Regions from separate parts of the Bradyrhizobium centrosematis genome, predicted to be linked through region 2. Evidence: predicted binding sites of a transcription regulator. Region 2 holds the regulator's gene; each other region holds the start of a gene.
What was found. The regulator LexA, encoded in region 2, represses DNA repair genes until DNA is damaged. The targets are predictions, from matches to a motif close to TGTTCNNNNTGTGTTCNG.

Region 1 (4,125 bases), 1.5 Mb from region 2:
GGTGACATAGACCTTCTTGCGGTCGACGCCGGCTTCCTCCAGCGCACGGTCCAGCATCTGGCCGGCCGGGCCGACGAAGGGATGGCCGGCGAGGTCTTCCTTGTCGCCGGGCTGCTCGCCTACCAGCATGATGTTGGCGTTCTTCGGACCTTCACCGAACACGGTCTGGGTTGCGTCCTTGTAAAGATGGCAGGCGCGGCAATGCGCAGCCTCCTCGCGGAGCGTTTCGAGATCGTCGGCAGCGGTCTTGCGTTTCATCGGGGCCTCCGGCCGCTTCTGAGGCTTGTGCGGATCGGTTGCGGCATTGGCGATCATGGCGCCGGTCATGCGTTCGGCGTCCTCGATCAAGGGCTTAATGATTGAAGCCTCGGGCAGGTTCCTCCAATATTTCTTCGGCATCTCGGCCTGCATCGCCTTCACCTTGAGGCGGGCGGGATTGAAGATGCTGGCGTAGTAGCGCCGCCAGGTCTCCTCGAGCCGGTCTTCGCTCGGCGCCTCGCGCTTGCTGACACCGGGCGTGAACGAGAGCGCATGGCCATCCCAATGCGCGCACAGATCGGGCGTCAGGATCGACCAGGGCATGTCGGCAAAGCGTTTTGCGAAGAACGGCGCGGCGAGCTCCACGATGTGATGCTCGGGCTCGAACCAGGCGACGTAATGCGCCTGACGTTCCCTGCCGATCTCGCGAAAGCGCACGAAGGCATGCATCTTGTGCTCGTCGCGATAGACCGCTTTGGCCATGGCGGTGACCTGCGCGACGTCAGGGTCGGTGGCGACCTCGATGAGATCGTGATTGTCCTTCAGCCGGAACAGCAGCCGATACAGGATGGCAAAGCGCTGGGGATCGCGGTGCAGGATCGCGCCCTGGGCGAGCTCGACGAATTTGCCTGATACGGTGAAGGTGCCCTCGTTCGCCTCGAGCATCGGAGATGGCGCTTGTGGCGCAAACAAGTCCGTTTCGCCGCCTTTCACGGTCCAGATGACATCACTGGGCGGCACGTGGTGAAGCACGAGGCTCCGCGCTGCTTTGCGCCAGCCGTCGAAATCGGTTTCGGTGTCGAGGGTGATGTACTGCATCAGAAGCCAAATCCCAATTGCGTTGCTTTCGGCTTGAACCGTTCGACCAGCCGCGCCTCATCGAGGCGGTGTGGCGGCGGCCGGTGATCGCTGAGGACGATGAACGGCAGTGCCTTGTTGCGGGGCACGTGCAGTCGTGCGAGATCGGCGAGGCGGATCGTGGTGGTGCGCCGTGTCGCGATGATGCGTTCGACCGTCCTGGTGCCGAAGCCCGGCACGCGCAGCAGCTCCTCACGGCTGGCGCGGTTGACGTCGAGCGGGAAGCGGTCACGGTGGCGCAGCGCCCATGCCAGCTTTGGATCGATCTCGAGCGGCAGCATCGCGCTGTCGTCGACGATCTCGCCGACGTCGAAGCCGTAGAACCGCATCAGCCAGTCGGCCTGGTAGAGCCGGTGCTCGCGCAGCAGCGGCGGCTGCACCAGAGGCAAAGCGCGGCTGGCATCGGGGATTGGGCTGAAGGCGGAATAGTAGACGCGCCGCAGCCGGTAGGCGCCGTAGAGATTGGCGCTGGTGTAGAGAATGGTGTGGTCGGAGGCGCTATCTGCGCCAACAATCATCTGCGTGCTCTGTCCGGCCGGTGCAAAGCGCTGTGGCTTGGCCTTCGTTTTCGTTGCGCGGTTCTCCTCGGCCTCGTCGAGCTTCAGCCGCAGCCGGCCCATGGTGCGGCGGATCGCGCGCACGTCTTTCTCCGGCGCGAATTGCTGCAGGCTCGTCTCCTGCGGCATCTCGATGTTGATGGAGAGACGGTCGGCATATTTGCCGGCCTCTGCGATCAGCGCGTCATCGGCTTCGGGAATGGTCTTCAAGTGGATATAGCCGCGGAAGTGATGTTCCTCGCGCAGTTTTCGCGCGACGCTGATCACCTGCTCCATGGTGTAGTCGGGACTGCGGATGATGCCGGAGGATAGGAACAAGCCCTCGATGTAATTGCGCCGGTAGAAATCGAGCGTCAGCTTGACCAATTCGTCGATGGTGAAGCGGGCGCGCGGCACGTTCGAGGAAGCGCGGTTGACGCAATAGAGGCAATCGTAATTGCAGGCGTTGGTCAGCAGCACCTTAAGCAGGGAGATGCAGCGTCCGTCCGGCGCGTAGGAATGGCAGATGCCCATCCCGGGAGCGGTCGAGCCCATGCCCTTGCCATCGCTGGAATCCCGCTTCTCGGTGCCGCTGGAAGCGCAGGACGCATCGTACTTGGCGGCATCGGCCAGAATTTCCAGCTTGCGTTGCACGTCCATATTTGAATCCCTTTGATTCAGCTCATGAATCCGACAGCGCGCCAATTCGATTGACTCTTCTGGCGCCGTTAGCTTTATATTAGAACATACCATGAACAAATGAGCCAGCCGCTGGTTCTCTTTTTGAGAGCCATCGGCAATCACCTCTGAAGGAGCGGCGAGCATGAGCGGCGCACGTATGAGCGCGCTTGCGACCTTGCGCGGTCAGATCGAGCGCATCGAGACGGCGGAGATCGTGCATCAGCACGATCGCGTCGCGCTCGGCCATGGCCAGGCCGATACCGTGCTGAAGGGCGGGCTCGCGCGCGCGGCGGTCCACGAGGTGTTTTGCGAGGGACGCCAGAGCGCGGCCGCAACGGGTTTTGTCATGGGGCTTGCGGGGCGCGTGACGGTACGCAAGCCGCTGCTGTGGGTACGGCAGGATTTTTCGGAAGTTGAAGCCGGTGCGCTGTCGATGAGCGGGCTATCCGAGCTCGGCCTCGATCCGCGCCGCGTGGTGATGGTCCGCGCCGCCGATGTCGAGAGCGCGTTGCGAACTTCGGCCGATGCGCTGGCCTGCGATGCGCTCGGCGCCGTCGTGCTCGAACTCTGGGGTGATGTCAGGCAGTTCGATCTCGTGGCGAGCCGCAAGCTGACGCTGGCTGCGCAATCGTCCGGCGTCACCGGCCTGATGCTGCGCATGGCGGCGCAGCCGTTGCCGTCGACCGCGGAGACGCGATGGATGCTGCGCGCGGCGCATTCGCCGCCGGGCACGGCTTCAATGCCTGCGGCGCCTTGGAGTGCCTGGGGCGCGCCGCGCTTCGATGCCGAGCTCTTGCGCAATCGTCATGGCCAATGCGGCCGCTGGATCATGGAATGGAATTGTGATGAGTGCCAGTTCAGTGAACCGTCGGCGTATCCTCAGCCTGTGGCTGCCGCGCCTGCCCATCGACCGGATCCAGCGGTTTCTTGGCAACGCCGGGCTGGGTAAGACCAATCATGAGCCCAGCATTGTCGTCATCAAGGAGAACAATGCGCTGGTGATCCATGCGCTGGACGAGGCCGCCGAACGTCTCGGCCTGTATATCGGCCAGCCCCTGGCCAATGCCCGGGCGATGTGTCCGGACCTGAAGGTGTTCGACGCCGATGTGGTGGCCGATGCGAAGACGCTCAGCGATATCGCCGATTGGTGCGACCGTTTCACGCCGCTGGTTGCGCTCGATCCGCCGCACGGGCTGTTCCTCGACATCACCGGTTGCGCGCATCTGTTCGGCGGCGAGGCGGCACTGTTGGGTGCGCTGGTCCGGACGCTCGCCCGTCAAGGCTTTGCCGTCGGTGCGGCAATTGCCGGCACGTCGGTCTGCGCGCGCACGCTGACGCGGCAGGCCGCGGGCACCATCGTCGCCGATGGTGAAGAGGCGGCGGCGATCGAACGGTTTCCGGTGTCCGCGCTCGGCGCTGGCGAGGCGATCACCACGGGCTTGCGCCGCGCCGGCCTGAAGACCATTGGCGATGTCGCTTCCCGCAGCTCCCATGAGATCACGGCGCGGTTCGGCGCCCGATTCTCCACGCTGCTCGCCCATGCGCTGGGGCAAGGCGATGCGCCGATCAGTCCGCGAAAACCGCCGCCCGATTACATCGTCGAGAAGCGCTTCGCCGAGCCGATCGCAACCGACACCATGATTGCGATGACGCTGTCGCGGCTCGCCGACACGTTGATCGCCTCCATGGAGAAACAGGGCAAGGGCGCGCGCCGGCTGGAAGCCGCCTTCTTCCGCACCGACGGCGTGGTGCGCACGATCATGGTCGAGACCGGACGTCCCGTGACGCGAAG
Region 2 (4,125 bases):
AAATCGCAGGCCGACCCGCTCCCCGACAAGGATCAAGGGCCCAAAGCTCCAGACGTCGCGTTCGGCCTCGGTACGGACGGACCGACTGGGAGCTGACCGATGCTGGCCGTGGCGCTTGTTTTTCTCGTTCTTGCCATGGCTATCCTCATGCCGGTTTGCCTTGCCTTCCGGATCATGCCCCGGCGGATGTGAGCTTCCTTCCTCTGCACGGAGATCACGCAGGATAAATCATTCTGCGTGCTGCTTTGCCTCGCGCCTGCACTCGGCTAGAACTCTCCGCCATTTTATCGATGTGCTCAGCAGGAGTTCAGCCGTGGCCTTGATGCCGGTTTCCGACGCCCTCGCTGCGGTGCTGGCGGCTGCAGAGCCGCTGCCTGAACAGATGGTTTCGCTCGACGAAGCCTACCACCGCGTGCTCGCCCATGACCTCGCGGCGCGGCGCACGCAGCCGCCGCAAGCCATGTCGGCGATGGACGGCTATGCCGTGCGCACGGTCGATGCGGCAACGATCAATTCCAGGCTGACGGTGATCGGCGAGGTCGCCGCGGGACGTCCCTTTGACGGAACGGTCGGGGCCGGCGAAGCCGTGCGGATCTTCACCGGCGGCGTCGTTCCAGACGGCGCGGACGCGGTGGTGATCCAGGAGGACACGGTTGCGGACGGCAACAGCGTCACCATCAAGGAAGCGGCGATCGCCGGACGGCACATTCGCCCGGCCGGCGTCGATTTCCGCGAGGGTGACGTGCTGCTGCGCAAGGGAACCCGGCTGACCGAGCGCGATCTCGCACTGGCCGCCGGCATGAATCACCCGCGCCTGCCCGTCCGCCGCCGTCCGAAGGTTGCGATCCTCGCCACCGGCGATGAGCTGGTGATGCCCGGCACCACGCCCGGCCCCGGCCAGATCGTCTATTCCAACGGTTACGCCCTGCATGCACTCGCCCGCAGCGAGGGCGCGGAGACCATCGACCTCGGTGTCGCCGCCGATACGCTGGAGGCGACCTCCGCCGGAATCCGCCGCGCCCGCGACAGCGGTGCCGACATCCTGATCACCACCGGCGGCGCGTCCGTCGGCGACCACGATCTGGTCCAGCAGGCGCTCAAGGACGAAGGCATCGCGATGGCCTTCTGGAAGATCGCGATGCGGCCGGGCAAGCCGATGATGCACGGGCGGCTCGGCGCCATGCGCGTGATCGGCCTGCCCGGCAATCCGGTGTCGTCCTACGTGTGCGCCTTCCTGTTCATGGTGCCGCTGATTCGTGCCCTCTCGGGCCGACAAGTGATTCATCATCAGCGCGAGCGCGCCGTGCTGGGCCGCGATCTCGCTGCCAACGACCAGCGCGAGGATTACTTGCGCGCGCGCCTGGAGCTGCGCGACGACGGCGCGCAAGTCGCCGTTCCCGTCAGCCATCAGGACTCCTCTCTGCTTGCGAATCTCGCTGCGGCACAGGTACTTCTCGTCCGCGCGCCCTTCGCGCCGAAGGTCGAGGCCGGCAGCCCGTGCGAGGTGCTGCGGCTACCGGTTTGAACCGCGCGGCCACACGCATTCCGCGAGTTTCGCTCCGTTCACCGTAAATTAAGCAGTTGCGGAACACATATCGAACATATAGTGTCCGTTCATGATTTGTTTCGAGCATGTAGCGCCTTGTCGCTGAATTCACCGTCTCGGAATCGAACGACATCAACCGGGGGACTTTGGTCGAGATGTTAACGCGCAAACAATACGAGCTTCTGCGGTTCATCAGCGAACGCTTGAAGGAAAGCGGCGTGCCGCCCTCCTTCGACGAGATGAAGGATGCGCTCGACCTGCGCTCGAAGTCAGGCATCCACCGCCTGATCACCGCGCTCGAGGAGCGCGGCTTCATCCGCCGCCTGCCCAACCGCGCCCGCGCCATCGAAGTGATCAAGCTGCCGGAGCTCCAGGCCGCGGCCGGCAACCGACGCGGCTTCACGCCGAGCGTCATCGAAGGCAATCTCGGCAAGGTCCGCGCGAGCTCCAGCCCGCCCGCGGACGAGGGCGAGCGGCCCGTGGCAGTGCCGGTGATGGGCCGCATCGCGGCCGGTACGCCGATCGAGGCGTTGCAGACCCGCAGCCACACCATCAGCGTGCCGCCTGACATGCTCGGCTCGGGCGAGCATTACGCACTCGAAGTGCGCGGCGATTCCATGGTCGAGGCCGGTATCCTCGATGGTGACATGGCGCTGATCCAACGCAACGAGAGCGCCGACACCGGCGACATCGTAGTGGCGCTGATCGACGACGAAGAGGCCACGCTCAAGCGCTTCCGCCGCCGCGGCGCCTCGATCGCCCTCGAGCCCGCCAATGCCGCCTATGAGGTGCGCATCCTGCCGCCGAACCGCGTCAAGATTCAGGGCAAGCTGATCGGGCTTTACCGGAAGTACTGATTGCGGACGTACTCGGCACGCGAATATCCGGCGCCTCACGCGCCTTCGTTCGGGATGCCGATCAGAGATTGGAGCGGACGGATGTCCGCTCCGGCTGGATAGTCTTTCTGGTTCTGCACAGATTATCCGGCCCCTTCTCCACGGCCAGGTCCTCGGCGTACCGCCAGAGGCAGCATCGCGTCACAGCGTCCCGCGTTCGAGGGGATAGGCAAGCGCGTATCGCTCGAGTGTCGGCGCTGATGGCAGCACTGGGCATCGCACGCGGTTGCCGCGCAATCGCGTCATCATGTCCGCAACGCCTGGCGCAGTGCAATTGCGCCGCATCGCAATCGTGCTGGCGATGCAGGCGTCGCGTTTGCCAGCCGTTGAGACGTGCCGGCCAAATGCACGGCAGCCCGCTTTGTTCCTAGCGAATTCGGGAAAGATAATGTGATCGCGGCGCTGAGGTCCCAGCCGCAGATTCGCCTTCAACCAAGCAGAGTCTTGCGTGCTTACTCTGACAGAGGCCTGTGCCTCCAAGAGAGGTACGGGTCGCTATTCTTCGCATGAGGAGCACCCGATGTGTGACTACAGCCTGCATGCCGTCGCGACGCGCCCCGCGGAAGTCGGCGAGACGATCGTCACGACCACGTTCCGCGGCACGTCGACGCGCGGCTTCGCCTCCGAAGCCGATCTCTCCGTCGCGGTCTGCCTGCTTCCGGGAACGGAGCTCGCCTTCGCCGACAACGTCCGCTACGACAACCGCTGGATCTGGACGCGCACCGTCAATTCCCGCGTCGGAAAATTCGGCAAGATCGATCCGCACATTCCCGACCGCCATCACGACGCGATCGAATTCCCTGACGGCAAATACGTGCTGGTGACGCAGCTCGTCGAAGGCCAGCGCGCGACCGTGCTGCAACTGCCCGTGACCCAACCGGTCGGCGAGCGCGAGCACAAGCCGCAGATCATCGCCGACAGCCGGCCGCCGGTGACGCGCCTGCCGATCGGCTGACGCCGCCCCGGCCGCCAGGTCGAGGCTAAGGAAATGCCATCGCCGGCCGCGGCCGGCGAGATGGTATGGTTTGCGTCTCACGGAATCCCATCGGACCGTCCACTTCCCCTCCATCCTCAATCGTCGGCCTGCAAGTCGGTCTCCGATGGCGTTGCGTCGCGGTTGCGGGGAGCCGCCTTCGGCGCAAGACTGCCGTCGAAATCGCCTTCGCCGGCGCCGGCAGGCAACCACGGGCGGTTGGAGCCTCTCGCCCTCACTGCTTGGACGGAAAATCCGTCACCACGCTGCGTGAGCGCCAGCGCGCCCTGGCGAACCAGCCGCTGCCGATCCACCACCATCGCCGCACAATCGGGCGGCGCGGGCCGTGGCGTCACCACCAATGTGGCACGGCTGCAATCGTCAGCCAACGCGTCGATGCGCAAGGCCAGCGCGACCAGCCGTCCGTCGGCGAGCGGCGTGACGCAGCCGGCCTCGTCGCACGATATGCCGTCGGCCAGCGCGCTACTGCCGGCATCGCGCGGATCGGCGTCGGCCGCCAACCACTCCCTCAGCATGAAATTGTCCTTCCCCGCCCTGATCAGGTGCAAACGCCCGTCCCTGCCCCGCACCGCGACACTCGCGCCGTCCCCGGCAATCAGGATATCGGGCTGCTGCACCGACAGACCCCAGGCGATCGAAGCCAGCAGCACCACTGCACCGGCCCAGCGCAAGGGGGTACGCAACAAGCC
Region 3 (4,125 bases), 3.1 Mb from region 2:
GTGGTGGTACCGCCCCAGACCTGAGAGGTCTCAACCGCAGGATGCTAGGTTCTACCCTTGCGGGCAAGTGAGCTTTCGTTAGTGAGCTACTGGCCTACGTCTCCACAAAAACAAAAACGGCCGGATCTTTCGATCCGGCCGCAAACGCAGAACGCTACTGGCTAAGCTTACGCCACGCGACGCAACCTAGCCCCCGCCCTAACTTCTAAAAATCTCAGCTCGCCTTCTTCGCCGGCGCGGTATCGCCGACCTTCTTCAGGATGGCGCGCTTCAGCTCGAGGGCGCGCGGGGAGAGGTTGTCGGCGTTGGCCTTGAGCAGGAAGGCATCGAGGCCGCCATTGTGGTCGACGCTCTTCACCGCGTTGGTGGAGACGCGCAGGCGCACGTTGCGCTCCAGGGCTTCCGAGATGAAGGTCACGTTGACCAGGTTCGGCAGGAAGCGGCGCTTGGTCTTGATGTTGGAGTGGCTGACCTTGTGGCCGACGAGGGGGCCCTTGGCCGTCAGTTCGCAGCGGCGAGACATGGTAGAAATCCTTACAGTTCGAGCCCCAAACGAGTTGCGGCCGCCATCCGGGGCGCCACAGGGGCAAATTCTCTGTCCTTGAGGGAGCGGGCGGACGTATAGGGGGGAAGGGGCGGGACGTCAAGGTTTTGGGGCGGGTTTCGTGGCCGCCCGGGCGGTGCGCTCCTTCCCCGCGTGCGGGGGAGGGTGGGGGAGAGGGTGTCTCCGCAGAGGGGCAGTCGTGTCCCCCAGAGGAGAGAGCCCTCACCCGCGCCTGCGGCGCGACCTCTCCCGCAAGCGGGAGAGGTGACCGCACCCGCGGCTACCTCCCGATCACCAAAACGGCAATGATTGTCGCGCCTTACCATCACATAAAGGGCGTATTCGCCGCCGAAGACTCCGGTGGAGTTCCCGGCAGAGATGCCGGGGGCACATTGTTTGGCGCGGGTTTTGGCTTAAGTAACGGCCATCGCGCCCCGATTGGATTGTTTCGTGCCCATAATGCCTCCTCCTGCGCCAGAATCGCGCGCAGCCCGCCCGCTCTGGGCCGGCTCGCTGGCGGCGTTTTGCGGCGGAATGCTGGGCTTGGCGTTGGGCTTGGCGCTCGGCTTCGGCGCGGCGCCGGCGGCGGCGCAGGGCAAGCTCGAGGCGCAATATGAGGCCTCGCTCGCCGGCATTCCTGTCGGCAAGGGCGCCTGGAACATCGATATCCAGGACGACGTGTTCGCGGCCGCGGCCTCCGGCGGCACCTCGGGCCTGTTGAAATCGTTCACCGGCGGGTCCGGCACGGGGGCCAGCCAGGGGCGCGTCGTCGGCGGCGCGCTGGTGGCGACCGGCTACCAGGCCTCCACCACCACATCGAAGAAGACCGAAGAGATCCGCATCACGCTCGACAAGGGCAATGTGAAGGATTTTGCGATCCTCCCCGAGCCGCCGGTCGATCCCGACCGCATCGTCGTCACCGAGGCGCACCGCCGCGGCGTCTGGGACCCCATGACGGCCTCGCTGCTGCGCGTGCCCGGCACCGGCGATCCCGTCTCGCCTGAGGCCTGCCACAGCTCGGCCGCCGTGTTCGACGGCCGCATGCGCTACGATCTGAAGCTCGATTTCAAGCGCATGGAGACCGTGAAGGCGGAGAAGGGGTACAAGGGCCCGGTCGTGGTCTGCGCGCTCTATTTCGTGCCCGTCTCCGGCTACATCCCCGACCGCCCCGTGATCAAATACCTCGCCGCCCAGCGCAATATCGAGATCGCGTTCGCGCCCGTCGCCGGCACCCGCATCCTGGTCCCGTTCTGGCTGAAAGTGCCGACGCCCCTCGGCCCGGCCATGCTGGAAGCCACCAGCTTCATCACCACGGCCCAGCCGCCACGGGTGGCGAAGACGCAGTAGGGGCTGCGGCGGCCGGCGTTTACCCTCCCCTGGAGGGGGAGGGTCGATCGCGCGCAGCGCGAGCGGGGTGGGGTGATCTCTCAACACGAAGACTGCCCGTGAGGAGAGATCACCCCACCCCGTCGCCCATCTCGCTTACGCGCGATGGCCGCCGACCCACGGGCGAGCTACGCTCGTCCCGGACCCTCCAGGGGAGGGTAAGAAAGATTCAGCAATTTCAAGTACATCCCTACTGTGCATGGGGTTGTTTTCGCGAAAATGAGATTGAGGCGGCCGGTTCCAGGAATCCATTTGACTCCTCCCCGATTCTGATTCGACTCCGCGCCGTCCCCAACTTAAGCCTTTCCGCCATCGAAACGTCACTTGTACGGCGGCCGAAAACTCCATCTAGTTGCAGCCCGCAAGCCTCCCGCGAGATGTTGCGTGAACGTAACGGGACTCCGCGGCGAGTCAGCGATTCGGCCGCGATTCGTTCTAGAGTCGTTCCGAAGCTTAAAGGCAGAGGGAAAAGCGTCGCAAAGTGAGACAGTTGCGCGGGATTTGGCGAGCGGATGTCCACACGCCCGGTGTGCCCCTCACCCTGAGGAGGCCGCGCAAGCGGCCGTCTCGAAGGACGAGGGGCTTGGCTCAATGGCGCCAGCCGGGCCTTCATCCTTCGAGACGCGCTGACGCGCTCCTCAGCATGAGGAGCAGGTCCCGCCGCAATCCGGCACTGACATTCGCCTAAATCGGCACTACCTAATCCCCCAGACATGGCTTTTTCTTCCTCCCCCTTCGCCTCCGAGCGCGCCCTTCACGATCGAGTGCCTGGCGCGGGCGTCACCGCGGTGCTCGGGCCGACCAACACCGGCAAGACTCATCTCGCCATCGAGCGGATGCTGGCGCATCCGTCGGGGATGATCGGCCTGCCGCTGCGCCTATTGGCGCGCGAGGTCTACAACAAGATCGCTGGCCGGGTCGGCAGCGAGGCGGTCGCGCTCGTCACCGGCGAGGAGAAGATCAAGCCGAAAAATCCGCGCTATTGGGTCTCGACCGTCGAGGCGATGCCGCGCGACCTCGACCTCTCCTTCCTCGCCGTCGACGAGGTCCAGATCGCCAGCGATCTCGAGCGCGGCCACGTCTTCACCGATCGCATTCTCAACCGCCGCGGCCGCGACGAGACGCTGCTGCTCGGGGCCGCCACGATGCGGCCGATCATCGAGCGGCTGTTGCCGGGCGTCTCCATGATCACGCGGCCGCGCCTGTCGCAGCTCGAATTTGCCGGCGACCGCAAGATCACGCGCCAGCCGCGCCGCACCGCCATCGTCGCGTTCTCGGCCGATGAAGTCTACGCCATCGCCGAGCTGATCCGACGCCAGCATGGCGGCGCCGCCGTGGTGCTGGGCTCGCTCTCGCCCCGCACGCGCAATGCGCAGGTGGCGATGTTCCAGAACGGCGACGTCGATTATCTCGTCGCCACCGACGCCGTCGGCATGGGCCTCAATCTCGACGTCGATCACGTCGCCTTCGCCTCCGACCGTAAGTTCGACGGCTACCAGTTCCGCCGGCTGACGCCGTCCGAATTCGCGCAGATCGCAGGCCGCGCCGGCCGCGCCACGCGCAACGGCACCTTCGGCACCACGGGCCGCTGCGCGCCGTTCGAGCCCGAGCTCGTCAACGCGCTGCAGAACCACACCTTCGATGCCGTGAAGATGCTGCAATGGCGCAACGCGAAGCTGGATTTCTCCTCGCTCGGTGCGCTGCAGGTGTCGCTCAACCTCGCGCCCGGCCATGAGGCGCTGACGCGCGCGCCGATCGCCGAGGACATGCGCGTGCTCGATCATGCCGCCCGCGACGGCGAGGTGCGCGATATCGCGCACGGCAAGCAGGCAGTGGAACGGCTGTGGGAGGCCTGCCAGGTCCCGGATTATCGAAAACTGTCGCCCGCCGCCCATGCCGAGCTGGTGACGACGCTGTACGGCTTCCTGATGCGCAAGGGATGCATTCCCGATGCCTGGTTCGAAGCCCAGGTCACCCAGGCCGACCGCATCGACGGCGACATCGACACGCTGTCGGCCCGGATCGCGCAGATCCGCACCTGGACCTTCGTCGCCAACCGCCCGGACTGGCTGAAAGACCCCGATCGCTGGCAGGGGATCACGCGGGAGGTCGAAAATAAATTATCGGATGCGCTCCATGAACGCTTGACTGAGCGTTTCGTTGATCGCCGGACCAGTGTATTGATGCGCCGCCTG
Region 4 (4,125 bases), 3.1 Mb from region 2:
GTTGGTCCGGCCGGTCAGGGCATCGGTGCGGTCGCGAATGGCGGCAAGGGTCGCCGCAGTCGCCTCGGCGCCGCCGGCCACCGAATTGGCGGCGCGTTCGAGCTGGCGGATCATGGCGCCGAGCTCGAGTTCCAGCAGCTCCAGGATTTCCCGTGCCGAATCGGTTTCGGCCGCGGCCGCGGGCTCGGATTGGACCGCCGCCTGCGGAGCCGGCGGGGCGGCCACCGGCGCAGCCGGGTCCGGCAGACGCTTCCGAAATAGTCCGAACGCCATCAGCTCTCTCTTGTCGGGGAACGGTCGGACGCTATTTTCGCAGGCCGGAATGAAATCAGGGTTAACGATGCCCGACCTCTAGGCACCGGCGATTACGGTGGCTACCTTTACACTGCTACCTCGGGGCAGCAGATCCCTTTGATTCCGGTGGGGTGGCGGCCTATAAGGCCGCGCTTCCCACGCTCATCTTTGGCTGACGATTCCTCAAGAGACCACGCATGGCCGGACATTCCCAATTCAAGAACATCATGCACCGCAAGGGGCGGCAGGATGCCCAGAAGTCGAAGCTGTTCGGCAAGCTGGCGCGGGAAATCACCGTCGCCGCCAAGCTGGGCACGCCCGACCCTGCCATGAACCCCCGTCTGCGCGCTGCCGTGATTGCCGCGCGCCAGGAGAACATGCCGAAGGACAATATCGAGCGCGCCATCAAGAAGGCACTCGGCAGCGACGGCGAGAACTATGACGAGATCCGCTACGAGGGTTATGGCCCCGGTGGCGTCGCGGTCATCGTCGAGGCGCTGACCGACAACCGCAACCGCGCTGCCTCCGACATCCGCTCCTTCTTCACCAAATCCGGCGGAAATCTCGGCGAAACCGGCTCGGTGTCGTTCATGTTCGACCGCACCGGCATCATCGAATACGACCGCAGCGTCGCCTCCGACGACGCGGTGCTGGATGCCGCGATCGAGGCCGGTGCCGACGACGTTGTGTCCGGCGAGGGTGGCCACGAGATCTACGCCTCGACCGAAGGCTATCGCGACGTCGCCAAGGCGCTAGAAGCCAAGTTCGGCGAGCCGCGCAAGGCCGCCTTGATCTGGAAGCCACAGAATACGGTCGCGGTGGACGACGAAACCGGCGAGAAGCTGCTCAAGCTGATGGATTTGCTCAACGAGCACGACGACGTCCAGAACGTCTACGCCAATTTCGAGGTGTCGGACGCGCTGATGGCGAAGATGGGCGGGTAGCGCCGTCTCGGACGCGGCGCAGCGCGAAGCGGTGCGCCCACAGCGCCGCGCGCGCTGGAGGCGACTGGGCCCACTTCCCCTGTTACTTCTGTTCTGTTTCTGTTTCGCTCCTCCCGGCCAGCGGCTATCACTGGCCCATGACCGCACTCCCGATTCGCGCTCCCGTCCGCATCATCGGCATCGACCCCGGCCTGCGCCGCACCGGCTGGGGCGTGATCGAGGCTGACGGCAACCGCCTGATCTATGTGGCCTGCGGCTCGGTGGAACCGCCGAACGATTTGCCGCTGGCGAGCCGGCTGCTCGCGATCCACGAAGGGCTGGCCGCCGTGCTCTCGAACCATCAGCCGGTGGAGGCTGCAGTCGAGCAGACCTTCGTCAACAAGGACGGCGTTGCGACGCTGAAGCTCGGTCAGGCTCGCGGCGTCGCCATGCTGGCGCCCGCAATGTTCGGCATCACGGTGGCCGAATACGCGCCCAATCAGGTCAAGAAGACCGTTGTCGGTGCCGGCCACGCCGAGAAGGCCCAGATCGCGATGATGCTGAAGATTCTTCTGCCCAAGGCCGAGCCGCCGTCAGCCGACGCCGCGGACGCGCTCGCCATCGCCATCACCCATGCCCATCACCGCCAGAGCACCGCGCTTCGGCTCAAGGTGGCGGGACTCTAATGCGCGTTGCGAGGCACAGATGAGCCGCATGGACGGTGCGCTCCCTCCCCCCTTGTGGGGGAGGGGTGGGGACAGGGGTAGCCGCACCGGCGGTGTCGCCGTCGTTGGTGACCTGCGCACGCCATTCTCGCGGCTTCGAGAGAGTCCCCGTCTGGCACCCCCCTCCCTGACCCTCCCCCACAACGGGGGAGGGAACGGACAGACATTGCCGTGCGGCGTTCAGGCAGTGGGTGCGCAGCGATGATCGGCAAGCTCAAGGGCCTGATCGATTCCTATGGCGAGGATTTCGTCATTCTCGACGTCGGCGGTGTCGGGTATCAGGTGCATTGCTCGTCGCGCACGCTGCAGCATCTGCCATCGCCGGGCGAAGCGGCCGTGCTATCGATCGAGACTTACGTCCGCGAGGATCAAATCAAGCTGTTCGGCTTTCGCACCGACCAGGAGCGCGAATGGTTTCGCCTGCTCCAGACCGTGCAGGGCGTCGGCGCCAAGGTCGCGCTCGCCGTGCTCGGCACGCTGGCGCCGGCCGATCTCGCCAACGCCATTGCGCTGCGTGACAAGGCGGCGGTGTCGCGAACGCCCGGCGTCGGCCCCAAGGTCGCCGAGCGCATCGTCACCGAATTGAAGGACAAGGCGCCCGCCTTTGCCAATGTCGATCCCGCCGTCGTGCATCTTGCCGGCGCCGTCGACGACCAGCGCGCGCCGCGGCCCGTGGCGGATGCGATCTCTGCGCTGGTCAATCTCGGCTACGGGCAGCCGCAGGCAGCGGCCGCGATTGCGTCAGCCTCGCGCAGCGCGGGTGAAGGCGCCGAGACCGCGCAGCTTATCCGCCTCGGCCTGAAGGAGCTCGCGAAGTGAGCGATCCCAAGGCCAGCCGCATGGTCTCGCCCGAGCGCCGCAGCGACGATGTCGGCGACACTGCGCTGCGCCCGCAATCGCTGTCCGATTTCGTTGGCCAGCAGCAGGCGCGCAAGAATCTCTCGATCTTCATCGAGGCGGCGCGCAAGCGCGGCGAGGCGCTGGATCACGTGCTGTTCGTGGGACCGCCCGGCCTCGGCAAGACCACGCTGGCGCAGATCGTGGCGAAAGAGCTCGGCGTCGGCTTTCGCGCCACCTCGGGTCCTGTGATTGCCAAGGCCGGCGATCTCGCAGCGCTGCTGACCAATCTCGAAGAGCGCGACGTGCTTTTCATCGACGAGATCCATCGCCTGAGCCCGGCGGTCGAGGAGGTGCTCTATCCCGCGATGGAGGATTTCCAGCTCGACCTCATCATCGGCGAAGGTCCGGCGGCGCGCTCGGTGAAGATCGAGCTGTCGAAATTCACCCTGGTCGGCGCCACCACGCGCGCAGGGCTCCTCACCAATCCCTTGCGCGATCGCTTCGGCATTCCGGTGCGGCTCAATTTCTACACCATCGAGGAGCTCGAGAGCATCGTCAGCCGCGGCGCGCGCGTGCTCAATGTCGGCATGAGCGCGGACGGCGCCAACGAGATCGCCCGCCGCGCCCGCGGCACGCCGCGCATCGCCGGGCGCTTGCTGAGGCGCGTGCGCGATTTCGCCTCGGCGGCGAATGCCGACACGATCGACCGCAAGATCGCCGACCACGCGCTGAGCGCGCTCGAGGTCGACGCCGCCGGCCTCGATGCGATGGATCGCCGCTATCTCTCGACCATCGCGCTCAACTATGGTGGCGGTCCGGTCGGCGTCGAGACCATGGCCGCGGCGCTGTCCGAGCCACGCGATGCGATCGAGGACATCATCGAGCCCTATCTCATCCAGTGCGGCTATCTCCAGCGCACCCCGCGCGGCCGCCTGCTCACCTCGCACGCCTTCCGCCATCTCGGCATCGCCGAGCCCTCGCGCGATGCGGCGGCACAGTTCGGCCTGTTCGGCACGGATGACAGCGAGGAGTGATCTGCTGAACCGCGCGCCGGTCCGGCTTTGATGAATTTCCGTTAACCTCGTGCAGACGATCTGCACGAACGCACCCCAATTCCGCTCCAATCGGATATCATCAAGACGCCGTATCATCATCGGGCTTCCATGATCACGCGCCGTCATCTCATCCGTTCCATCGGTGGCCTGTCCGCCCTCGGCATCTCGACCGCTGCTTACGGCGTCGGTGTCGAGCCGGTGCTGCGGCTCCGCGTCACCCGTTATCATCCGACCCCGCGGCAGTGGCCGGCAGATCTCCCGCTGAAGATCGCCGTCATCGCCGACATT

Region 1: a site for LexA is predicted at 2,393-2,410, ahead of P6U31_RS24625 (ImuA family protein). Genes of this name have one in related genera too.
Region 3: a site for LexA is predicted at 2,362-2,379, ahead of P6U31_RS02910 (helicase-related protein). Genes of this name have one in related genera too.
Region 4: a site for LexA is predicted at 1,328-1,345, ahead of ruvC (crossover junction endodeoxyribonuclease RuvC). Genes of this name have one in related genera too.

What each region holds. Positions count from the first base shown of each region.
Region 1 covers NZ_CP120703.1:5,127,833-5,131,957, reverse strand. The annotation lists gene P6U31_RS24635 (UdgX family uracil-DNA binding protein) at 1-1,077, opposite strand, end outside; gene P6U31_RS24630 (putative DNA modification/repair radical SAM protein) at 1,077-2,312, opposite strand; gene P6U31_RS24625 (ImuA family protein) at 2,476-3,282, shown strand; gene P6U31_RS24620 (Y-family DNA polymerase) at 3,179-4,125, shown strand, end outside.
Region 2 covers NZ_CP120703.1:3,675,860-3,679,984, reverse strand. The annotation lists gene P6U31_RS17760 (hypothetical protein) at 1-96, shown strand, start outside; gene glp (gephyrin-like molybdotransferase Glp) at 314-1,525, shown strand; gene lexA (transcriptional repressor LexA) at 1,702-2,403, shown strand; gene P6U31_RS17745 (hypothetical protein) at 2,963-3,397, shown strand; gene P6U31_RS17740 (ComEC/Rec2 family competence protein) at 3,514-4,125, opposite strand, start outside.
Region 3 covers NZ_CP120703.1:615,451-619,575, forward strand. The annotation lists gene rpmB (50S ribosomal protein L28) at 215-523, opposite strand; gene P6U31_RS02905 (DUF3108 domain-containing protein) at 1,079-1,891, shown strand; gene P6U31_RS02910 (helicase-related protein) at 2,644-4,125, shown strand, end outside.
Region 4 covers NZ_CP120703.1:6,793,980-6,798,104, reverse strand. The annotation lists gene P6U31_RS32075 (methyl-accepting chemotaxis protein) at 1-273, opposite strand, end outside; gene P6U31_RS32070 (YebC/PmpR family DNA-binding transcriptional regulator) at 492-1,238, shown strand; gene ruvC (crossover junction endodeoxyribonuclease RuvC) at 1,376-1,903, shown strand; gene ruvA (Holliday junction branch migration protein RuvA) at 2,144-2,761, shown strand; gene ruvB (Holliday junction branch migration DNA helicase RuvB) at 2,782-3,816, shown strand; gene P6U31_RS32050 (metallophosphoesterase) at 3,946-4,125, shown strand, end outside.